Regions from separate parts of the Methylobacterium sp. Leaf111 genome, predicted to be linked through region 4. Evidence: riboswitches for the same ligand, from Rfam matches in the RefSeq annotation. Region 4 holds a riboswitch; each other region holds the start of a gene.
The links. Region 4 has a riboswitch for cobalamin ahead of ASF41_RS11265 (TonB-dependent siderophore receptor). Riboswitches for the same ligand answer to the same signal wherever they lie in the genome.
Positions count from the first base shown of each region.

Region 1: another riboswitch for cobalamin. It lies ahead of ASF41_RS03475 (CbtB-domain containing protein); the one in region 4 lies ahead of ASF41_RS11265 (TonB-dependent siderophore receptor).
Region 2: another riboswitch for cobalamin. It lies ahead of ASF41_RS15445 (TonB-dependent receptor); the one in region 4 lies ahead of ASF41_RS11265 (TonB-dependent siderophore receptor).
Region 3: another riboswitch for cobalamin. It lies ahead of ASF41_RS05725 (TonB-dependent siderophore receptor); the one in region 4 lies ahead of ASF41_RS11265 (TonB-dependent siderophore receptor).

Region 1 covers NZ_LMNE01000001.1:783,798-789,541, reverse strand. Annotated here, with positions in the region: gene cobW (cobalamin biosynthesis protein CobW) at 1-439, opposite strand, end outside; gene ASF41_RS03485 (DUF1636 domain-containing protein) at 436-876, opposite strand; gene ASF41_RS03480 (CbtA family protein) at 869-1,639, opposite strand; gene ASF41_RS03475 (CbtB-domain containing protein) at 1,667-1,843, opposite strand; cobalamin riboswitch at 1,881-2,074, opposite strand; gene cobU (bifunctional adenosylcobinamide kinase/adenosylcobinamide-phosphate guanylyltransferase) at 2,160-2,693, shown strand; gene cobO (cob(I)yrinic acid a,c-diamide adenosyltransferase) at 2,690-3,289, shown strand; gene ASF41_RS03460 (hypothetical protein) at 3,289-4,005, shown strand; gene ASF41_RS03455 (cobyric acid synthase) at 4,002-5,456, shown strand; gene ASF41_RS24580 (hypothetical protein) at 5,524-5,661, shown strand; gene ASF41_RS03450 (DUF3616 domain-containing protein) at 5,648-5,744, opposite strand, start outside.
Region 2 covers NZ_LMNE01000034.1:73,100-78,843, forward strand. Annotated here, with positions in the region: gene ASF41_RS15435 (PepSY domain-containing protein) at 1-1,270, opposite strand, end outside; gene ASF41_RS15440 (hypothetical protein) at 1,314-1,715, opposite strand; gene ASF41_RS15445 (TonB-dependent receptor) at 1,754-3,922, opposite strand; cobalamin riboswitch at 4,030-4,232, opposite strand; gene ASF41_RS15450 (hypothetical protein) at 4,309-4,620, opposite strand; gene ASF41_RS15455 (FdhF/YdeP family oxidoreductase) at 4,928-5,744, shown strand, end outside.
Region 3 covers NZ_LMNE01000004.1:19,332-25,075, forward strand. Annotated here, with positions in the region: tRNA gene ASF41_RS05690 (tRNA-Arg) at 281-357, shown strand; gene ASF41_RS05695 (Rmf/CrpP family protein) at 500-664, shown strand; gene ASF41_RS26425 (hypothetical protein) at 664-792, shown strand; gene ASF41_RS05700 (hypothetical protein) at 935-1,315, shown strand; gene ASF41_RS05705 (hypothetical protein) at 1,348-1,593, opposite strand; gene ASF41_RS05715 (XRE family transcriptional regulator) at 2,314-2,598, shown strand; gene ASF41_RS05720 (DUF2934 domain-containing protein) at 2,632-2,820, opposite strand; cobalamin riboswitch at 2,992-3,208, shown strand; gene ASF41_RS05725 (TonB-dependent siderophore receptor) at 3,562-5,744, shown strand, end outside.
Region 4 covers NZ_LMNE01000015.1:25,795-31,538, forward strand. Annotated here, with positions in the region: gene ASF41_RS11260 (DUF1624 domain-containing protein) at 1-641, opposite strand, end outside; gene ASF41_RS11265 (TonB-dependent siderophore receptor) at 641-2,560, opposite strand; cobalamin riboswitch at 2,852-3,051, opposite strand; gene ASF41_RS11270 (AAA family ATPase) at 3,136-3,669, opposite strand; gene ASF41_RS11275 (DUF6925 family protein) at 3,693-4,655, opposite strand; gene ASF41_RS11280 (ABC transporter ATP-binding protein) at 4,630-5,448, opposite strand; gene ASF41_RS11285 (iron ABC transporter permease) at 5,445-5,744, opposite strand, start outside.

The sequences.
Region 1 (5,744 bases), on a different contig from region 4:
CGTCGGCGAAGAAGCCGGCGGCCACGGCCGGGCCGTCGATGACCGCGACCACGCCGTCCACCGTCACCCGCGAGCGGATCGCCGGCCACTGGAAGGCCTGGACCAGGGGTTTGGGTAGGGCGAGGCCCGAGGTCTCGATCAGGATGTGCTCGGGCGGATCGGCCCGGTCGAGGAGCTTGTTCAGGGCCGGCACGAAATCGTCGGCCACGGTGCAGCAGATGCAGCCGTTGGCGAGCTCGACGATGTCCTCGTCGCCGCAGCCCTCGATGCCGCAGGCGGCCAGGAACGAGCCGTCGAAGCCGATGTCGCCGAACTCGTTGACGATGATGGCGAGGCGCCGGCCGTTCGCGTTCTCCACGAGGTGGCGCACCAGGGTGGTCTTGCCGGCCCCGAGGAAGCCCGTGACGATGGTGCAGGGGATCTTGGCGACGAGGGTCATTCGGCGGCGTCCGGAAGGGGGGGCGCCGCGACGGGCGGCGGGAATGGGGGAAGGCGGGCGACGACGCCCTTGCGGAATTCCTGCGGCCGGGCCTTCCACGGCACGATGCCGTCCGGCGTCTCGGCATAGAGCGCCACGCCGTCCAGGATGGTGCCGGCCGACGCGACCGGGTCGAGATCGCCGTAGACGTAGGTCCAGCGGCCTTGCGAGGCCACCGCCACCGTGCAGGGGCGCTTGCAGACCGAGAGGCATTCGACGCTCTCGACCGTGATGCCCGGGTGGCCGCCGGCGCTCACGGCGTCCTGAAGCGCGGCGAGCAGGCGGGCGCCAGCCCGCGGCTCCGAGGCGTCGCCGGCCGTCCGGCAGGTGGCGCAGACGTAGAGGGTGACGGCGGCGTGGTCCGTGTCAGGCCGCGGGTTGGGCATGTGGTCAGGCATGGGTCGGCCGCGCGTGGGTCGGCCGGGTCTTGCCGAACAGCCCCCAGGCCCAGCCATAGGCCAGCCCGATCACCGCCCAGAACACGAAGGCGATGCCCAGCGAGCGCGCCGCGAACTGCGCGGCGTAGGAGGCCGGCAGGTTCGAGGCGGCGTGGCTCGCCTCCGGCGCACCCGCGAGATGGGGCGCGACGAGGAGCACGATGCCGCCCGCGATGGTGATCGGCGCCCGCCGGATCGCGATGAGGTAGAGCCCCATGGCGGTGGCCGCGGCGGTCATCACCCACCAGAACTGGCGGTCGGCCAGCGGCGCGGCCTCCATCCCGGGGAGTTCCGGCGCGAGGCCGAGGGCGGGGGCCAGCGCCACCGCGAGGAAGCCGCCGATGGCGAAGCGCAGGCCGGTCTCGGGGCTGGGCTCGCGGTTGCAGGCCAGGAGCACGGCACCGAGCAGGAACGCGTAGCCGACGCCGCCCACCAGGGTGGCGAGCGCGGTGAAGGCCATGCGCGGCAGGCCGGGGCCGGGCTGCCAGTCGGGCGCGACCTCGCCGCCCGCCACCGAGGGATCCTTGGTGCCGTGATCGTGACCGCCATGGACGCGGACGATCAGCGAGGCGGGGGTCGGCCGAACGGGGGCGGCGGAGGCCTGCGTCTCGTAGCGCTCGGCCGCGATGATGAGCGGCGAGGTGAGTGCGAGCTGCAGGCCCGTCGCGACGACGGCCGCGAGGAAGCCGGCGACCAGGGCCGCCGACACGAGCCGGATGATCATGGGATTGTCTGCCTTAAGCGGAGACGCTCAGTGGCAGGGGAAGTTCTGGCTGTGGCGGAAGTCGTGCGCCGCGTTGTGCAGCGCCATCGCGGGGGCGAAGCCTGCCATGAACACGAGGCCGAGGCCGAGGAAGGCGGCCACGAGCACGGCGCCGAGGCGCTCGTTGGTGCGGGTGCCGGTCAGGACGAGGGTGTTGGTCGACATCGGGTTCATCTCCTGGCCGCCCCGCCGGCGGCCGTCAAGCATCGAGCGGGAGGACGGCAGGTCTCCTGGCTCGCGGGTCGCTGGTCCTGCCGCCTTCCCGGATCGCTCCAGTGGCTGATGGCAGTCCCGTCTCCGCTCACAGTTGCGGGGGCAGCTGCGGTTTCGAGGTCGCCCCCTCACCGCATTCCCTTTTCACCCCGTCGCCGGGGCACCGTCCGGTCCACGCTTCTACGCGGTTGCCGATCTGCTGACAACGCGGCCCGGATCGGATTCCCGCCTTTGACCCGGGACCTCGATTTCGGGCACAGCAGGCCGCATGCCGCATCCTCCACCCAGACTGACCCTCGTGCTCGGCGGCGCGCGCTCCGGCAAGAGCGCCCATGCCGAGGGGCTGATCGAGGCGCAGCCTCGGCCCTGGCTCTACCTCGCCACCGCCCAGGCCTGGGACGACGAGATGCGCGAGCGCATCGCGCTCCACCGCGCCCGCCGCCCGGACGGCTGGATCACGCAGGACGTGCCGCTCGCCCTGCCCGAGGCGGTCGCCGCCGCGACCGGGCCGGTGCTGGTCGATTGCCTCACCCTCTGGCTCACCAACCTGATCCTGGCGGAGGCCGACGTGGACGCCGCCACCGCCGCGCTGCTCGCGGCCTGCGCGGCGGCCTCCGGCCCGGTGGTCCTGGTGGGCAACGAGGTCGGCCTCGGGATCGTGCCGGACAACGCGCTGGCCCGCCGTTTCCGCGATGCGGCGGGGCGCCTGCACCAGCGCCTCGCGGCCCAGGCGGACCGCGTCGTCCTCACGGTGGCGGGCCTGCCCCTGATCGTGAAACCCCAACCCGGAGCCACCCCATGACCGACGCCGACCGCCATCGCGAAAAGATGGAGAAGCGCAAGGCCGTCCAGGATGCCGAGGTGGCGGAGAAGACGATTGAGAAGGGGCTCCTCATCGTCAACACCGGGCCGGGGAAGGGCAAGACCACGGCGGCCCTCGGGCTGATGCTGCGGGCGCTGGGCCACGGCTGGCGCGTCGGCGTGGTGCAGTTCATCAAGGGTGCCTGGGACACCGGCGAGAAGCACGCCCTCACGGCCTTCGGCGACCGGATCGACTGGCACACCCTCGGCGAGGGCTTCACCTGGGAAACCCAGGACAAGGCCCGCGACATCGCCGCCGCCGAGCACGCCTGGGCCAAGGCCCTCGACCTCATGGCCGATCCGACGATCCGCCTCGTGGTGCTGGACGAGCTCAACATCGCCCTGCGCTACGACTACTTGGATCTCGAGGCCGTGGTGGCGGCCTTCCGGGCGCGCCGACCGGACCTCCACGTCGTGGTCACCGGCCGCAACGCCAAGCCGGCCCTGATCGAGGCCGCCGACCTCGTCACCGAGATGGCGGTCGTGAAGCATCACTTCGCCGCCGGGGTGAAGGCGCAGGTGGGCATCGAATTCTGATGCGCTTCGTCCTCGGCCCGGTCGGGCTCCTTGTCCTGTCGGGCATCCATCCGGCCTACGCTGAAACCGCGCCGGCCTGGCCGGCCAGCTATCTCGGCCGCGTCGAGGCCCTGGCGGTGGTGGAGGGCCTGAACGCCCGGCTGCTCGCCAGCCGCTCCGCCACCGCGACCCTCGAAGGCTGGTGCACCGAGCACGGCATGGCCGCGACGCCGCGGCTCGCGGCGAATCGGCAGCGCGGCGCGGACAAGCCCGCCTCGGAGGAGACGCGCCGGCGCCTGAATGCCGGCCCCGACACCGTCCTCCGCTACCGTCAGGTGCGGCTCGCCTGCGGCGACCACGTCCTGTCGGAGGCGGACAACTGGTACGTGCCCGAGCGCCTGACCCCGGAGATGAACCGCCTGCTCGAGACCACCGACACGCCGTTCGGCCGGGCGGTCCAGGCCCTCGGCACGACGCGGCAGACCATCGGGGCGGAACTCCTGTGGCAGCCCCTGCCGCAAGGGTGGGAGCAGGCGCCGCCCCCGGCGTCGACCTGCGGCGACCTCGCGATTCCCGACCATCTGTTCCGGCACCGGGCCGTGCTGTTCACGGCGGAGCGCGTGCCGTTCTCGGAGGTGGTCGAGACCTACGGGGCCGCCATCCTGGCCTTTCGTCGCGCCGCGCGGCCCGCCGATCCGGCCTGCGCCGCATCCCCGTCGGACGGGCCGCAGCCATGACCCACGCCCTCATGATCCAGGGCACCGGCTCGGATGTCGGCAAGTCGCTGATCGTGGCCGGGCTGTGCCGGGTCTTCGCGCGGCGCGGGCTCGCCGTGCGGCCCTTCAAGCCGCAGAACATGTCGAACAATGCCGCCGTCACCGCCGATGGCGGCGAGATCGGGCGGGCCCAGGCGTTGCAGGCGCGGGCGGCGGGGGTGGCGCTATCGGTGCACATGAACCCGGTGCTGCTGAAGCCCCAGAGCGAGACCGGCAGCCAGGTCGTGGTCCAGGGCCGCATGGTCGGCACCGCCAGGGCGCGGGACTATCAGGCCTGGAAGCCGCGTCTCCTCGCCTCCGTGCTGGAGAGCTTCTCGTACCTGAAGGCGCAAGCCGACCTCGTGGTGGTGGAGGGGGCGGGCTCGGCGTCCGAGGTCAACCTGCGGGCCGGCGACATCGCGAATATGGGATTCGCCCGCGCCACCGGCACGCCGGTGATCCTGCTCGGCGACATCGACCGGGGCGGCGTCATCGCCAGCCTCGTGGGCACCAAGGCGGTGATCGACCCGGAGGACGCCGCGATGATCCGGGGCTTCCTCGTCAACCGCTTCCGCGGCGATCCCAGCCTGTTCGCCGACGGCATGGCCACCATCGCGCAGGCGACCGGCTGGCCGAGCTTCGGGCTGATCCCGCACTTTCCCGACGCGGCGCGCCTGCCGGCGGAGGACGCCCTCGGCCTCGCGGGCTCGGACACCGGATCGGCCCGGCGCAGGGTCGTTGCCGTGCCGGTGCTGCCGCGCATCGCCAATTTCGACGACCTCGACCCGCTTCGGGCCGAGCCCGACGTGGCGGTGGTGCTGGTGCGCCCGGGCGAGCCGATCCCGGTGGCCGACCTCGTGCTCCTGCCGGGCTCGAAGACCACCATCGACGACCTCGACGCCTTTCGCGCGGAGGGCTGGGACATCGACCTGCGCGCCCATGTCCGGCGCGGCGGGCGGGTGCTCGGGCTGTGCGGCGGCTACCAGATGCTCGGCCGGCGCATCGACGACCCGCACGGCATCGAGGGTGCGCCCCGCTCCGTGCCGGGTCTCGGGCTCCTCGACGTCGAGACCGTGATGACGCCGGTGAAGCATCTGGCCGCCGTGACCGGCACGAGCCAGCCGGACGGCGTGCCGTTCTCGGGCTACGAGATGCATGTGGGCGACACCACCGGGCCGGACACCGCGCGTCCGGCGATCCGGCTCGCGGACGGGCGCCTCGACGGCGCGGTCTCGGCCGACGGCCGCGTCACCGGCACCTACGTGCACGGCCTGTTCTCCGACGACCGCCAGCGGGGCGCCTGGCTCGGCCGCCTGGGGGCGGCCCCGAGCGGGCTGGCCTACGAGGCCGGCATCGAGGCGGTACTCGACCGGCTCGCGGATCATTGCGAGGCGCATGTCGCCTGCGACGCGCTGCTCGCCCTGGCCTCGTAGCGTCCCGACGGTTTTAGGCTTGGCGCCGGAACGCCTGCCTCACGACGGGTGCGGCGAGGAAGCCTCCATGATCCCGTCCCCGCCCCGGATCGACCCCTGCCTCGGCCTCGGCGCGAGCCTGATGTTCGTCGTGCTCTCGGCGCTCCGCCGCGACGCCGCGCGCCGGGGCGCGGCGGAAGCCGGCCCGAGCCTCAGGGGGGCGTAGGCGCGCCCCTCTCCGGGATCGGCACCGCGTAGGCGTGCGGCGCCCCGTTCCGAAGGCTGTCGAACAGGACGAGGACCCGGCCC
Region 2 (5,744 bases), on a different contig from region 4:
TCAGGGTCACGCCGGCCGCGACACGCCGGTCGCGTGGCCACGGTGGTACGCCGAGGCGACCGGCGGGGCGCCGCTTCCACCACATCGTCGCGGCGGTCACGGCGAGCAGGATGGTCGCCAGGCAGAAGGCCAGCATCGCGAACTGATTGGCTCGACCCCAGTGCTCGCCCTTGTGGAGGCCGATGCCGTACTGGATGGCGCGGGCGACCCCGCCAAGGTCCGCGAACCGGACGTCGACCAGCGGCGTGCCGGTGTACTGGTCGAGGGAGATCATCCGCTGCCCCGTCACGTCCTTCGGGTAGGCGGCCGCGGCGTAGACGCCGGTCTCCCCCGACGGCAGGGAGACCTCGAAGCCGCGCGGCATCCTGAGGGCTCGCAGGATGTCGACGGCGCGCGCGAGCCCGATGGTGGGGGTGGCGGCCGGCTGCGAGGTCGGAAGCGGAGCGTCCTCCATGGCCCATCCGGTGGTGGTGAGCATCTCCCGCATGGGCACGGTCGACACGGGCTTGTTGGCCCAGAGGGCGCTGGGCTGCCCGACGCCGGCCGCGTTGGACCAGGTGCGCAGATGCTGGCCCCACCAGGCCGACCAGGGCAGCCCGGTCAGGGCGAGGAAGAAGATTCCGGCCCCGGCGACCAAGCCGGTGACGGCGTGCAGGTCGCGCCACCACACGCGCCTGCGCGGCGTGCCGCGGAGGCGCACGACCCCGCCGCCCTGCTGGCGCGGCCACCAGAGATAGAAGCCCGTCAGAACCAGGATGATCGTGAACCCGGCCACGACCTCGATGAGTCCGTTGGCCACCGGTCCGAAGTAGGCGAGGCTGTGCAGGCCTCGCACCACCATCATGAACTCGTCGTCCCGGGCGACCCGGTCCAGCACCGAGCCGTCGTATGGGTTGAGATAGACCAGGATCCTGCGGGATCCCTCGGCCATCGTCACGACCGCGGAGGCGGACGGATCGGCGGGCTCGGTCAACGAGACCGGTACGGCGGTCGGCACGGCCTCGGAGGCGTTGAACAGCAGGACGTCCACACCCACGGGCGAGCTCGCCTGCACGGCGACCCTTGTCCGGTACGCGAACAGGGTCGCGTTGACCTCGTCCTTGAACAGGTAGAGCGAGCCGGTGACCGAGAGCAGGATCAGGACGGGCAGGCAGAGCAGGCCGGCGTAGAAGTGCCAGCGCCAGACGGCGCGATAGACGGCATCCTGCATCGGGCGGGCAGAAACGACGGCGCGGAAGGCCGTCGCGTCACCCTGGAGGGACTGAGACATGGTTGGGGGTCCGGCACGGAGCGATCTGGGACAAACGGATCGATCAGGCGGTCGGCGGACCTCGGGGACTGACGGATGGATCGGGCGGCGCCCGTGCGGTTCCCGGGTCTCCGGTCCGCCAGGCGCGGAGCACCGCATCGCCGGGCGACCAGCGCACGGCGACGAAGGCGAGAACCAGAACGGGCACCATGACGGCTTGCACCAGGGTGCAGCACGAATGACGACAGGGCAGTGCCGCGTCCGCCGGAGCGTCCGTTCCGGCGTGTTCGGCACAGATGATGGTGTTGAAGCTCAGCTGGGGCACGGGCGCCATGGAGCCCAGCAACGCCTGCAGGCAAAGCGCGTAGAGGACGGTCAGGGCGATGACCGCACGGCAGAATCCCCAATCTGGCCGCCAAGTACGCATGACAGCCGCGTAAGCTGTGGTTCCACGCTTCGTCAACATGGCAAAGTCATCTCACAGACTTTCACCCGGCATGTGATCTAGAACCGCCCCGCCAGGGTCAGGCGTACCGCCGTCGGCTCGACGGGGTGGAAGTGCCGGTCCGCGACGCCGTCCGCCGCCTCGCCGGGCAAACGGGAGGTGTAGAAGTAGGTGATCTGATCGGCCTGGGCGTTGGTCAGGTTCAACACGTCGAGGGACAGGCTGATTCCGTTGTCGAAGTTGTAGCCGACCCGCCCGTTGACCAGCGCCGTCGGGCGCGAGCGCACCGAATTGTCCTCGATCAGCGGCCGCGGCCCGAAGTAGCGCAGGCGCATCGCTCCGAACCAGCCCGGCCCCTCGCCGAAGGTGAAACCGGCCGAGGCAATGGTGGTGGGCGCCTCCGGGACCCGGTTGCCGACGGGGTCGTGATCCGCGAAGCGGGCATTCGTCACCGTCAGGTCCCCCTCCAGGGAAAGCCAGGGCGTCACTGCGTAGCGGTTGGTCCATTCGACGCCGAAGCGGCGGGTGGGACGGCTCGGCTCGGTGGTGCCGCTGTCGCCCTGGAACAGGTTCTCGGAGGCGAAGTCGAGCTGGAACAGCGTCACCGCCGTCTCCAGCCCGGCGAGGCTGCGGTTGCGCAGGCCGATCTCCGAGCCCGTCGAAGGCACGAGGAAGGGCGAGCGGCTGATGTTGAAGAGCGGGCTCGCCGGATCCACCGTCGCGGTGACGCCGCGGGCATCGTTCGAGTGGAAGCCGCCCCCGTAATTCACGAACACCTCGGTGTCGAACCAGGGTCCCAGCACGAGGCCGAGCTTCGGGTTGACGATCCCGTCCCGGGCCGTGCCGGAATTGGCCGGCGTGTCCGAGCGGACATCGGCGGAGAACCCGTCGGCGCGCACGCCGACGCTGGTGCGCAGCCAGTCGGTCCAGCGCATCCGGCTCTCGACGTAGAGGGCCGCGCTCGCCTCCAGCACCCGGTCATCGAGCACGGTCGAGCGGGTTTGCCGCGCCGTGGTGTTGAACAGGCCGACCCGGATGGCGTCGGTGCGGGTCTGGAGGCCGATCTCGTTCTCCACGGCCAAGCCGAACAGGGTGCCCTCGACGGTGTGGCTGACCTCGCCGCCGCCGAGCACCCGGCTGTCGCGCTGGCGGAACTGGTCGCCGTTCACCGGATCGTTGAGGAAGTAGGTGAAGTCGTTGAACAGGTTCATGCCGTAGCGGATGACGTAGCCGCTCGCCCGGGTGATGCCGGCGTCGCTCGTCCGGCTCCAGCGGCCCGAGAGGGAGAAGCGGCCGGTGTCGCCACCGTCCGTGGGATTCAGGGAGCCGAAGCGGCCGATGATCCCCTCCGCCACGGCGCGCTCCGGGATCTGGTTGGTGGCGTTCCACTTGGCCCAGTAGGCCATGCCGGTCAGCGCGAAGCCGTCGAGGGCCGTGCCCTGGCTGTAGCGGACGACGGCGTTCAGCTTGGCGAGGCGGTCGGGCACGTCCCAGGGGCCGTCATAGGTCTGGGCCTCGCCGGCCACGAGCAGGTGGCCTTCGCCGAGGGGCGCGGAGGCGATGCTGAGGGCGCGCTTGTAGCCGAAGCTGCCGAGCGACGTCAGCGCGAGGTTGCGCGCGACCGTGTCGAGATAGTCGATCCGCACCGAGCCGGCAGAGGCGAAGTCGCCGTCGCGGACGAAGTAGGGTCCCTTGTGGAATTCGACCGCGCCGACGAGTTCCGGGATCAGGAAATTCAGGTCGGCATAGCCCTGGCCGTGAGCGTGGGTGCGCATGTTCACCGGCATGCCGTCCACGTGAAGCGCGATGTCGGTGCCGTGGTCGAGGTTGAACCCGCGCAGGAAGAACTGGTTGGCCTTCCCCTCCCCGGAATGCTGGGTGACGATGAGGCCGGGCACGCTCTCGAGCGCCTCGCCGGGCCGGGTGATCGGCCGGCTGTTGAGTGCCGCCCCCGAGATCACGCCGGCGCTCGCCGCATCGACGCTGCGGAGGCCGCCGCCGATGCCGGTGACGCCGCCGACGAATCCCGCATGGGCGGCTGGCCCGCGGCCACCGCTGGCCGGGGCCTCGGCGGTCACGGACAATTCGGCGAGGTCCGCCTGCGCAGTCTCGGCGAACGCGTCCGGAATCCCGGCGCCGTAGGGCAGGAAACCGGCGCAGGCGCCGAGGAGCCAGGATCGGGCGGTGGGCCGTGAACGGGGAAACGATCGAGAACGGGAGGACGACATGGGACCTCGGGCGACGTCTGTGGCACGTCACCGCGAACGAGGCCGGCCCGGATGCCGCACGGCATCCGCCCCGACACCCACCAGGACACCCCGCCCGATGCGTTTCGCGTGTGACCACGACTGACGGCAGGTCTCCTGGCTCGCGGGTCACCGCCCTCTCATCGTCTTCCCAGATGTCGAGACACCCAGTGACGTGCTGATGAGGAACTCGCCGCTTACAGTTGCGGGGGCAGCCGCGGCGTTGGAGCAAAATTCCTCACCGCGTTCCCTTTTGATCCTCCGGGGAGGAACCGTCCGACGCCAGGAAGCCCGACACGCGGCGACGGCGTCAATGGCCACGCGGGGTTTTCGGGCGGGTGTGCCCGGCAGGCGACAGGCGTCGGGCGTCAGGGTCGGTCATCCGGTTTCCGCGCCGGCGCGCGCCGGCGGCCCGTGCCGGCCAGGACGGCGCCACCGGCCGCGAGGCCGAGGAGGATCCATTTCAGGGGAAGGCGCTCCGCGCCCTCGCTGCGCTGGGGCGCGGTCACCATGTGGCCCGGCGGAAGCTCCACGCCGGGCTTGCCGTAGGCCTGCGCGTCGGCGATCTGCTCGGCCGACACGGCCCATTCGGCGCCGATCTGCCGGTCATGCGCCATCAACGCGAGGCCGACCGCGAGGCCGACGGCCGCCGCCGCGAAGATCCTCACCGGCGTCCGCATCTCCCCCGCTCCCGTCTTCCCCGCTTTCCAGCGGCCGATCCGGCCCGAGGGTTAGGCGATCGACCCGCCGTCCGCCAGGGACCGGGGCCGGAGAGGAAGGTCCCGATTGTCCGCATTGCGGCCTTGAACGGTTTTAACCCGGTCTTCATCGGCTCTGCAAAAAACGCATGGGACCCCTAACGGCATGACTGGCCTGCGTTTTCGCGCGATTGAGCGCGCACTGTGCATCGCGATATCGCTGGGGCGAGACTGCTCCGCTTCGCGGCCGATCGTCGGCCATGCGAGCCCTGCCCCTCAGGACCCCGTCATGGATCATCCGGTCGCGACCCCGAAGCGCTCCTCCGCGGCTGGCGGCTGGGGGGCCCTGAAAAGTTGCGGCAAGCACCTGCTGGGAAGCCGGGCGCCCCTGTCGGGTGCGCGCGCGATGCTGAAAGCCAACCAGCCCGACGGCTTCGACTGTCCCGGCTGCGCCTGGGGCGATCCGGCGCACGGGTCCTCGTTCGAGTTCTGCGAGAACGGCGTGAAGGCGGTGTCCTGGGAGGCCACCGACAAGCGCACGCCGCCGAAGTTCTTCGCCAAGCACACCGTGAGCGCGCTGCGCGGCTGGACCGACTACGCCCTGGAGGGCGAGGGCCGCCTGACGCATCCGATGCGCTACGACGCGGCCAGCGACCGCTACGTCGCCACGACCTGGGACGCCGCCTTCGCGGAAATCGGCGCCACCCTGCGCGGGCTCGACCACCCGGACCAGGCCGAGTTCTACACCTCGGGCCGCGCCTCGAACGAAGCCGCCTACGTCTACCAGCTCTTCGCCCGGCACTACGGCACCAACAACTTCCCCGACTGCTCCAACATGTGCCACGAGGCCAGCGGCATCGCCCTCCAGGCGGCCATCGGCGTCGGCAAGGGCACCGTGCTGCTGGAGGATTTCGAGAAAGCCGACGCGATCTTCGTCGTTGGGCAGAACCCCGGCACCAACCATCCGCGCATGCTCGGCGACCTGCGGCGGGCGGCCCAGCGCGGCGCGAAGGTCGTGGTGTTCAATCCCGTGCGCGAGCGCGGGCTGGAGCGCTTCGCCGACCCGCAGAACACCGTGGAGATGCTGCGCGGCGCCAGCGCGCCGG
Region 3 (5,744 bases), on a different contig from region 4:
ACAAAAAACCAATTTTGATCGACGCATACGCTGCATCCCGGCATCAGATCTGCCCTTCACCGCGAAAGAACACCTTCCGACCGAGACGAGCCTGCGTTCGAAGAACGAGATAGGGGATCGCCCGCCGGGAGGCCGGACGTCGTGCCCGCGCGCGCCCTCCCCGAACGGATGGTGAAGCGCACCGCCGCGAAAAATCTGTCCGGCCAGGGTTGCCAGCGCAAAAAGGAGCCTCTAAACACCCGCTCACACCGGGGGCGGCACCAACCCCCACCGGTCGCAGGCGCCCGTAGCTCAGCTGGATAGAGCACCAGACTACGAATCTGGGGGTCAGAGGTTCGAATCCTTTCGGGCGCGCCATTTCTTTCCGAAGCCTTTGCTGGGAAAGACAAATTCTCCACCTGACAGCGTGATGCGGATGCCGGCGGGACTCCGTCGCGCCGATGAGGCGTGGACGCGTCGGGCCCTTGGAGGCCCTTCCGCGCGCCCTATCTTCCCGCCCATGACAGAGCCCCCGGACGACAACCTGGATCACTACGCGCTGGGGTTCTACGCCCCCGGCAAGGGCCTGCGCCGGGAGGACTGCCCCTATGCCGAGGGCACGCAGGCGCACGCCCAGTGGATGGCGGGGTATGACGCCGCCATGAAGGCGGGGGAGGGCGCGTGATGGTCTTCCTCCGCCTCCTCCACGTCCTGCGCCTCTGGACCCTCCTGTCCGTCCCGGCCGGCATCGTGATCGGCAAGCTTCTCAAGGCGAACCGTCGGGCGACCACCCGGCCCGTGGACCGCCCGTAGGGGCGCAGCGGCACCGGACTCCATCGGGAAAAACGCGCGCCCGCGTCGGCGCCGGCCGGCGGCAGGGTCCCGTCGCCCCCGGCGCCCGCCCCGGGGACGGCCCGTGGGGGTAGGGGACAGATCGGAAAGGTTCGGAACACGTATGTCGCCACGTCTGACCGCCCTTTCAAGGCTCGTCCGCGCGGCGGCCTGGCTGAGCGTGGGAACCCTGGTCTGGCTCTCCTGGATTCCGCGGGATTGGGAGGCGCGCACCTCCCTGCTGGGTCAGGTCGAGCACGCCATCGCGTATGGCGGGACCGCCGGCCTGTTCGTCCTCGGATACGGTGCCGCGCTGCGCTGGTGGCGGATCGGCGTGCCGCTCACCGTCCTGGGGGTCGTCATGGAGATCGGCCAGCGCTGGGTGCCCGGCCGGACCGCGCAGGTCATCGACGCTATGGCCAGCGGATCGGGCGCGCTCCTCGGCGCGCTGGGCGGCACGATCGTCGCCCGCTATCTGCTCAAGCCCGAGCCCCCGTTCCGGTAGGGCGCGCCGGCTCAGCCGGACGCCCCGAAGGTTCACGCCTTCCGGGGTTCGGCGGGCGAGGCCTCGGACGTCCAGAGCAGCGAGGCCGCGACATAGGACGCCTCCACCGCCACGAGCATCCAGATCGCATCGGTCAGGACGATCGCGAGGGCACGCTGCTCCAGGGCCCCCTCGATACCGATCGCCACCGCCATCAGCGATACGATCACCAGAAGACCCGGCAGGCGCACGGCCTGGCTTGCGGCAGCTCCGAGCGAGGCAAAACAGATCAGAAGCATTTGCGCACCAACGACACCGGAAGGTAGACTACCTAGGTATTGAGAGGACACAAGCGGAAATAAACAGCACTTTTGTGCTTTGCACAATTTCAGCTGCACTGCGGTCGTTAGTCCATTATCAACCTTAGCACTCCGTGAGCGACCCAACACAGGAAGACGACCCAGGCTAGAGTCAGTCCGAACCTCAGCCCCAGGATCGTGAGGGTCGAGACCCCGTGCACGGCGCGGCCGAAGGCGGCCCGCCGCGGCGGGATCGCGGGCCCGTCGACACGCGGTTCGGGATCGTTGGTTTTCTCCAGCAACCGCTCGATGAAGAACCCGAAGGCGATCGCCGTCGCCCGCACGGGCCGTATCGCGCGCTAAGCCGTCGCTCAGCACCGACCGCGTCGCCCGCGCCCTCACGGCGCGCGGCACATCCGGTGCGGGCGCAGGCGACGCGGGAACGGAGCGTTCCCGAACGGAAAGTCCCGATCCACGGATCACGGCGCAGTCCGGACTGTTTCCGACTAGCCCGGCGGTCGCCGCCGGATCAGGCGCGTCGAACGGCGCCCCCGCCCGCGGCGTCGCGGCGGCGCCGGCCGGGCCTGCGCCCTCCGATCAGGCGCCCGGGTCCTGCTCTCCGAGGGATTTGCGGTACTGCCGTGATCGCGCCCTCCCCATGCTGTTTGAGGAGGGATGTCCCACGTGTCTGCTCACCGCCAACGCCCGGATTCGGCGGGGGTGTCGGAACCGGGCCGGGAGGGCGGTCGCTTCCTGAAGCCCCTGCGCGCGGCGCGCGGCCTATGCCGGCACCCGCTCGCCACTGTGGTCGGGGCCGAATACGACACTGTCCTCTCGCAGCTGGAGACCGGACGGGGACGGATCCCACCGAATTGCTACCGCGCCTGGGCGGCCGTCCGCGACGTCCCCGTCAAGGCCCTCGTCCGGGCCCCGATTCGCGTCGACGGCCCGTTCACCCACGCGATCCTGTTCGCGGACCACGACGCGGTGGCGGCGAGCGGCTGAGGCGACCCGCCCCCGAGCCCGTCCCCGGCGCCGTCAGGGACAGGCGGCGTCCTCCTGCGCCTGTGCGGCCGACTTCGGGGCGTTGCGGGCGCGCTCGGCCCGCAGCTCCCGCTCGGCCATCAGCCAGAACTCGACCTCGAACCCCTCGGGGCGGTGGTTGCGCTCCCAGATCTCATGGGCGCGCTCGCGGATCCGCTCGAAAGTGATCCCATCCTCGGACATCGTGCTCTCTGCTCCTTCAGTCTCGGTCACAGCGTCACAGCCCGGTTCTCCCTGCGGGGCCAACGCTCCACGGCGGGATTTGTCCCCCGATCCGCGCGAGGCTGCCCCGGTCGCCCCGTTCGCAGGGCAGGCTGCCGAACCCCGGGGGATTTGACGGCGGCGCCGGAAACGGCCTAGCTTACCCGCGACGGTTCCTCTTTAACGAGGATCAAAAGGGAACGCGGTGAGGGCGAGAGCCCGAGGCCGCGGCTGCCCCCGCAACTGTAAGCGGCGAGCTCCTCATCAACACGTCACTGGGTGAACGGTCCGTCAGGACCCGGGCCTGGGAAGACGATGGGAGGGCGGTGACCCGCGAGCCAGGAGACCTGCCGTCAGTCGTGGTCACACGCGAAACGCATCGGGCGGGGTGTCCTGGTGGGTGTCGGGGCGTTCGCTTGCCGCGAACGGACCGACCTCTTCGCGGTGACGTGCCACTCCGCGCGACTCGTCGCGTCAGCCGTCCCGTCGATGCCCGTCCTCGCCCGCAAGTCTTGCTCCCGCATGCTCCCTCCGGCCGCCCCGCGCGGCCCGGTGACGGCTGCGCCGCGGACACGCCGGCCCCGGGCCCCGCTTGCCAATTGTAATGTTATAACATTCAGTCTAGCGGAGACGGCAGGTCGGCCCCGACCGATGCCCGCGCCCTTGTTCGGTTGCCCCATGTCCGGTTGCCCCACGTCCAGTTACCCCACATCCCGTTACCCTATGCCCGTCGCCCCCATCCCGTCCCGAACCGCGAACGCGCGCGGGTCGCGGCAAGGCCCGACCTTGCCGTCGCGACACGTCCTGCCCCTGGCGGCCCTGCTCGGCGGCCTGCTGCCGATCTCCGCCGAGGCCGAGACCCGGGAGGTCCCCCCGGCCGTCACCCTGGATACCCTGGAGGTCGCGGGCTCCGGGCGGGGCGGCCCGGCGCCCGCCGAGGGGCTCAACCTGCGCAGCCCCGGCCGCAGCGCCAGCCGCCTCGGCCTGACGGCCCTGGAGACCCCCGCCAGCGTCGACGTGATCGCGGGCGAGACCACGCGGCTGCGCGGCCAGAACACGGTGGCGGAGGCCGTCACCCAGAACGCCACCGGCATCACCACGGTGGCGGCGCCGGGCAACGGCAACGGCGCCTTCACGGCCCGGGGCTTTTCCGGCCCGAACTCGATCCAGCAGCTCTACGACGGCACCCGCCTGTTCGTGGGCGCCGGCACCGTCACCTTCCCGTTCGACACCTGGAACGTCGAGCGCATCGAGGTGCTGCGCGGGCCGGCCTCCGTGCTCTACGGCGACGGCGCCATCGGCGGCGTGATCAATGTCGTCACCAAGAAGCCGGTCTTCACGCCCCTCAACGAGGCCCGCGCGGCGGTCGGCTCGGACGGTCTGGCGCGTCTGGCCCTGGATTCCGGCGGCCCGATCGGGGAGGCGCTCGCCTACCGCCTCAACATCAGCGGCAACCGGGCCGAGGGCTGGATCGCCCCGGACGGGAGCTTCCGCAACCTCGCGGTCTCGGGCGCCCTGACCCTGCAGGCGACGCCGGACCTCGCCGTCACCCTGAGCCATGATTTCGGCTATCAGGAGCCGGCCCGCTACTGGGGCACGCCCCTCGTCGACGGGCGCATCCGCGACGCCCTCCGGTTCAACAACTACAACGTCCGCGACGCCCAGATCCTCTGGACCGACAACTGGACGCAACTGCGCGCCGAGTGGACGCCGAGCGCCGACGTCACGGTCCGCAACACCGCCTACCGGCTCCAGAGCCGGCGCCAGTGGCGGGACGTGGAGCAATACGCCTTCAACCGCGGCACCGGCCGGATCGACCGCTCCGACTACCTCGAGATCTACCACCAGCAGGAGCAGATCGGGAATCGCCTCGACGCCACCTTCCGCGGCACCCTGTTCGGCTTCCGCAACGAATTCCTGGCCGGGTTCGACGTGAACCACATCGCCTTCCGGCACACCAACAACTTCTACTTCGACACCACCACCAGCGTCGATCCCTTCGCCTACGACCCGGGCCTGTTCCCGGCCGAGGGCCGCGCCCGGCCCGCCTACGCCACCAGCACGCGCCAGGCCTCGGTCTTCGCCGAGAACCGCCTGATCCTGTCCGACCAGGTCTCGCTCCTGGCCGGCGTGCGCTACGACGCGCCGGTGCTGCAGCGGACCGACCTCGTCACCGGCAACACCTTCGACCGCGACTTCCGGGCGCTGAGCTACCGCTTCGGCGCCGTCTACAACCCGACGCCGCTGCTGGCGCTCTATGCCCAGTACGCCACCGCCACCGATCCGGTGGGCAGCCTGATCTCCCTGTCGCAGAGTCTCGCCAACTTCCGGCTCTCCACCGGCGAGCAGGTGGAGGTCGGCGCCAAGGGCGTGGCCTGGGACGGCCGGGCCGAGTGGACGCTGGCCGGCTACCGCATCGTCAAGGACAACCTGATCTCGGCGGTACCGGGCCAGCCGACGCTCTCGACCCAGGTCGGGCAGCAATCCTCCCTCGGCGTCGAGGCGGCCCTGAGCCTGCACCTCTCCGAGGCCTGGCGCATCGACGCCAACCTGGCGCTGCTGCACGCCCAGTACGACACCTTCGACCAGGCGGTCGGCGGGGCGGTGGTGTCCTATGCCGGGCGCCAGCCCATCGACGTGCCGGAGCGCGTCGGCAACCTCTGGGTCACTTACGCCTTCGCCCCGGCCTGGGAGGCCCGGGTCGGCCTGCAGCACGTGGGCGAGACCTTCAGCGACTTCGGCAACCAGGCGAAGCGCCCGGCCTACACCCTGGTCAATGCCGGGCTCGACCACCAGGTCACGCCGGATTCGCGCCTGTCGCTGCGCGCCTACAACCTGTTCGACACGATCTACGCGATCAGCGGCAACGCGGTGAACGGGGTCGGCACCAACTGGCTGCTGGGCCG
Region 4 (5,744 bases):
ACGATCACGCCGATCCATGGGAGCACCGGATAGGTCGTCTTGGCGACCAGCCCGAACGGCAGCGCGATGACGTCGCGCTGGTGCAGCATCGCCCAGACCGCAAAAAACGGTTGGGCAGGCTGGATGTGGATCGGGTCGAGGAGGTTGTGGCCGCAGACGATCAGCAGTCCGACCGCGAGGAGGACAGGGCATGGAAGGTCGACCAGTGCCGCCAGGACGATCATGCAGACGCCGATGCACCAGATGACCTGCAGCCAGAGCGTCGGACTGGCCACGCCCCAGTACAGCTCCGACAGGTAGAGGACCTCCAGCGCCATCAGCACGAGCCCACGCTTCAGCAGGTAGGCCCGTGTCTCCGCCAGCGTGTGCCGGGTACCGAACAAGTACGCAGCCACGCCGGTCAACGCGATGAAGGTAGGCGCGCATAGGCTGACGACGAGCCGGGCCAGGGCCACGGCCGGCAGGGTGGTCCGGGCATCGACCGGGTCAGCCACGGGCACGTGCAGGAACCAGGTCTCCCGCAGGTGGTCGAGGAGCATCAGCACCATCACCAGCCCGCGCAGGGCGTCGACGGAGGCGATGCGTGCGGTCGTGGCCGATCCCTCCGTCGACGCCCCCGGCATTCCCGGATGCACGCCCATCAGAACCGCGCCGTCATGCTGACGGTGACCCGCCTCGGCTCGCCGACGCCGACCCAAAAGCTGTTGTAGGAACGCTCGTAGTAGGCCTCGTCGAAAATGTTGTCGATGTTGATCCCGAAGCGCAGGTTCTCGTAGCGGTAGTAGGCCAGCGCGTCCGTCAGGACGTAGCCCGGCAGGCGGAAGCGCTCGTTGCCGCTGTCGCCGAGGCGCGATCCGACCGCTCGAAAGCCTCCTCCAAAGCCAAAGCCCTTCCAATTGCCCGCCTGGACCTCGTAGATGCCGAGTAGGCTGCCAGAGTGGCGCGGGATGTTGAGGAGCGGCGAGCCGACTCTTAGGACCTCGTCACGGGTGACCGCCGCGTCGATGAAGGCGTAGCCCCCGATCACCCGGAACTCCGGCGTGACCTGCCCGACGAGGCTGACGTCGAAGCCCTCGCTGCGCACGGCGCCGGCGGCGATCTGGAAGAAGAAGTCCGCTGGGTCGGTGGTCAGCACGTTCTGCTTCTCGATGTGGAAGGCGGCCGCCGTGACGCTGAGGCCATCGAACAGGTCGAGCTTGGCCCCGACCTCGTAGGCGAACCCGGTCTCGGGCGCGAAGGGCCGGGACGCGCTGTCGAAGCCAGTGTTGGGGCGGAACGAGGCGGCGACGTTGCCGTAGAGCGCCAGGAACGACAGCGGCTGGTAGACGAGCCCGGCGCGGGGCGAGAACCCGGTGCGGTCCTGCTCGGTCCGCTCGTTCGCGACCTTGTCGCGGAAGGTCTGGTTGTAGAAGTCAGTCCGGTTGCCGATCAGCAGCTTCCACTCGGGGCTCAGCGCGATCTGGTCCTGAAGGTAGACCGCAGTGTTCCCGACATTCTCGCTGGCGCTGTAGCGGCGCGTGAAGGGGGGCTTGGGCTGGCCGTAGACCGGGTTGAACAAGTCGATGGCGAACGGGTCGAGGCGCGGAGTCGAGCGCTGCAGGTTCTCGGTGCTGTTGTAGCGTTCGTGCTCCAGGCCGAGCAGCAGGGTGTGGGCGAAGGGCCCGGTCTCGAAGCGGCCGACGAGTTCGGCCTGGCCGATGGCGACGCCCCAGGTGAAGTCGTGCTGGCGGAACTCCCGCAGGAGCGTACGCCCGTCGTCTAGGATCCCGGTCGCGCCGGTCTGCAGGCCGGTGAGGCTGCCGGTGTTGAGATGGGTAGCGACCCGCAGCTGCCAGTCGGCGTTGAAGGCGTGCTCCAACCGGACCTGCAGGATGCCGGCCTCCGATACGGAATCGTCGCCTGGCTCGCCGAAGAACCGCGAGCGCGGAACGAGGCCGAGACGATTGTTCACCGCGACGGTGCCCCGGTCGAAGGTCTGGCGGTTGCGCAGGTACTGCGCCTCGAACGTGATCTTGGTGTCGGGGGTGACCTGCCAGCTCACCACCGGCGCCAGGAGCACCCGGTCGCCGTCGACGAAGTCGCGAAAGCTGTCCTGGCGGGCAAGAGCGCCGTTGAAACGGTAGAGCACGCTGCCGTCCCCGCTCAGCGCGCCGCCGGCATCGACCGTGGTTCGCGCGGTTCCGAAGCTGCCGAACAGCGTGCCCATCTCGACGAAGGGACGCGCCACCGGCTGCTTGGTCAGGATGTTGACGGTCCCGCCCGGGTCGCTACGACCATAGAGGGCACCGGCTGGGCCCTTCAGCACCTCGATGGACTGGACGTTCTGGGTGTCGGGCGCGCCGTTGTAGCCGCGGGCAACATTGAAGCCGTTGAAGAAGATGTCCTGCGTGGCGAAGCCCCGCACCGAGTACAGGGCGAGGTTCTGGGCGCCGAAGTCGTTCTGCTTGCCGACGCCGGGCACGTAGTCGAGGGCGCGCTCGACCCTGGTAGCGGCGGTGTCGACCAGGACCTCCCGGGGCACCACGTCGACCTGCTGCGGGACGTCCCGTCGCGGCGTCACCGTCTTGGTACCGCTGTAGAGCTCGGGCACACGATAGGTCGGCGCGGCCGTGTAGGTCCCCTCGACGGAGAGCGCATCAAGCACGACGGCGGTCTCTCCAGAGCGCGCTCCCTGGGCCGCGACGGCGGTGGGGATCGCGCAGGACAGGGCCAGTGTGAGCCAAAACGGATTCGATGGACGACGGGACAAAGCGGACGGCCTCGGCAGTGGCACGTCACCGCGAACGAAGCCGAAGCACACGCGACGCGCAGGCTCCCGCACCCGCCGGGGCACCCCGCCCAGCGCGTTTCGCGTGTGACCACGACTGACGGCAGGTCTCCTGGCTCGCGGGTCGTCGCCCTTCACCGTCTTCCCGAGCGAGGTGGCTCAGTGACGTCGGTGGTGAAGGGCTCGCCGCTCACAGTTGCGGGGGCAGCCGCGGCATCGGGCCAAGACCCTCACCGCGTTCCCTTTTGATCCTCCGGGGAGGAACCGTCACGGTCGGGGTAGCATGCGCAGCCCCTGGCCCGTCAACGGACCGCGAGCGATGGATCGGACGTTGTGCCCTGCCGGCGACACTTGTCCGCAGGAACCTGTCATTCGCCCGGCCAGGCCAGGATCTCGACCTGCTCGGGCGGCAGGGTGCGCCACCAGGCATCGGGCGCCCTGAAGGCCTCGTAGGTGAACCGAAGAACGGCCTCGGGCTGGCGGTGCGAGGGATCGATGCGACCGCGCTCCTCGTTGCGGGCCGTCAGGACCTCCCACGGCACGTCGAACACCTTCCACGCCACGACGAGCCCGTGACGGGCCACAATCCCGAGTTCGCGCTCGAACACGGGCCTGGTGAGATGGGTGTCCGCCAGCACGACGCTGAAGCCGTGCGCCAGGGCGGCCTCCAGGGCCGCCTCCTTGACCCGGTGCAGGACGTCCCGGGCCGCATCGTCATGGGAGCCCTGCCGGAGTTGCCAGTAGACCTGCCGGTCCGGTGGCCAGAGGGCCTGCCGGAAGTCGTCAAGTGTCAGGTGGACCCAGCCGTCGAGGGGATCGAAGCGGCGGGCGTAGGTCGTCTTGCCCGAGCCCGGGCAGCCGATCAGGCCGACCACCCGCCGGGATCGGCCCTCACGATCCATGCCGGGTACGGACGACGTCACGATCAGGCCGTCGCCTCGGCATCCTCGTCGTCGCCGACCGATGCCTCGATGATCTCCCCGCGTAGGTAGCGCCCCTGAGCCTCGGCGACGCGTCGCGCGCCCTGGGCATGACGGCTCGACACGGTGCCCCCTGGCGTCTCGGGCTCGCTGCGCTTAATCGCCACGAGTTCCGGGTCACCCCAACGGTCGAGCAACGCCTGGAACGCTTCGTAGCGTTCGGCATCGAAGGCGATGCGCTCGCCCATCATGTCCTTGTAGGGGTGGGCTGGATGAAGGCCGGCGCATGGGACCCAGCCGGCCGGGATCGGCGTCGTGGCCGCATGCGTCCGGCCGCTGCGCAGAAGCTTGGGCAGCACGTGCGTGTGCGGCCCTTCCGGGCTGGTACCGCCGGGACCGGGTATGGGAGCGTAGACTTCCACTCGTCCGATCCGCGCCAGGAACACCCGGTGCGGGCTCATGGCCACGAGATGTGGCCCGATGGGATTGGCGTGGTCGAACAGCGGCATGCCGGTTCCGGCCCGCAGCCGTGCGATTGCCTCCGGGTCGCGCGCACGCACGCAGGCATCGACGGCCGAAAGCCCGAGGCCGAGATCGAACAGGATACCGTCCCGGTCCTCGACCCGGGCGGCCTCCCTGTCCGGCCCGAGCTCCGTCACCACGGTCCTGCGGTTCATCCCGCAGGTCGCCTCCGGCAGGCAGAGGGCGAGCGCGTGGTTCCAGCCCGAGGCCACCGCGGTCTCGTATGCGACGGGCCGTAGGTCGGAGCTCGGGGTCAGGGCGATGGCCCCGCGCGCGGTCGCCATTCCCAGGCGCTCGTCCGGAAGGGGCAGGACGGCCTCCTCCGGATCGCGCATGAACTCGGCGATGGCGCCGAAGCTTCCGAGGCTCCAGGCCGTGCCCGGATCGGACAGCGCCTCGCGCAGGAGGGTCACGACGGCATCAGGACCGTTGGGAGAAGGCTGCATCGGTATCCTCCGGTTGAGGCCCTGAACGGCTCCAGGGCAGGATGTAGGGCGTTCCATCGGGCGCGGCCCCGCGCCGGACCGTGACGCCGAACACGTCGGCGAGCACACGGTCCGTCAGGGCGGCACCCGGAGGCCCATCGGCGGCGAGACGTCCCGCGCCGAGAACCACGATCCGGTCGCAGAACCGGGCGGCCAGCGAGAGATCATGCAGCACGGCAACGACCCCGGTCCCGGCGGAAGCCACGCTTCTCAGCAGCACCATGGCGTCAAGCTGGTGGGCCGGGTCCAGGGCGGTGATGGGTTCGTCGGCCAAGAGCCACTCGGCCTCGACGGCGAGCGCCCGGGCGAGCAGCACGCGCATCCGCTCGCCCGTCGACAGGGTCGGTTCGATGCGGTCGGCGAATTGCGCCGTGTCGGTCCGGGCCATGGCCCGCGCGACCGCGGCATGGTCGGACGCGTCGAGGCGGCCGAAGGCGCGCCGGTGCGGCAGCCGGCCGAGGGCGACGAGGTCCCGCACCCGCATCGGCCAACCGGCGCCCGCACCCTGGAATAGGACCGCGATACGCCTGGCACGCGCATCGCGGGCGATGTCGAGGAGCGGCGTCCCGTCGAGGGCCACCCGGCCCTGGCTCGGGACGAGGAGGCCGGAAAGGGCACGCAGGAGCGTGGTCTTGCCTGTGCCGTTCGGGCCGACGAGGCCGACGAGCTTGCCCGGCTCCAGGGACAGGGTGACGTTCGAAAGGACGGCGCGAGCGCCGAGGCGAACGTCAAGGGCTTCGGTCGCGAGACTCATGCGCCACGACCCTTCTCGCGCAGCAGCAGGACGATCAGGAACGGCGCCCCGACAAGCGCGGTGACAACCCCGAGCTTGAGTTCGGGTCGCGTCGCCAGGAGTCGTACGCCCAGGTCCGCTGCGAGAACCAGGGCCGCACCCGCGAGCCCACTGGGCCACAGGCTCGCACCAGGGCGTGCCCCGACCAGGGGACGGACGAGGTGCGGCACCACGAGGCCGACGAAGCCGATGGCGCCGCTCACGGCCACGCCACTGCCGACCGCCAGCGCCGCGCCCGTTACGAGCCGCAATCGAAC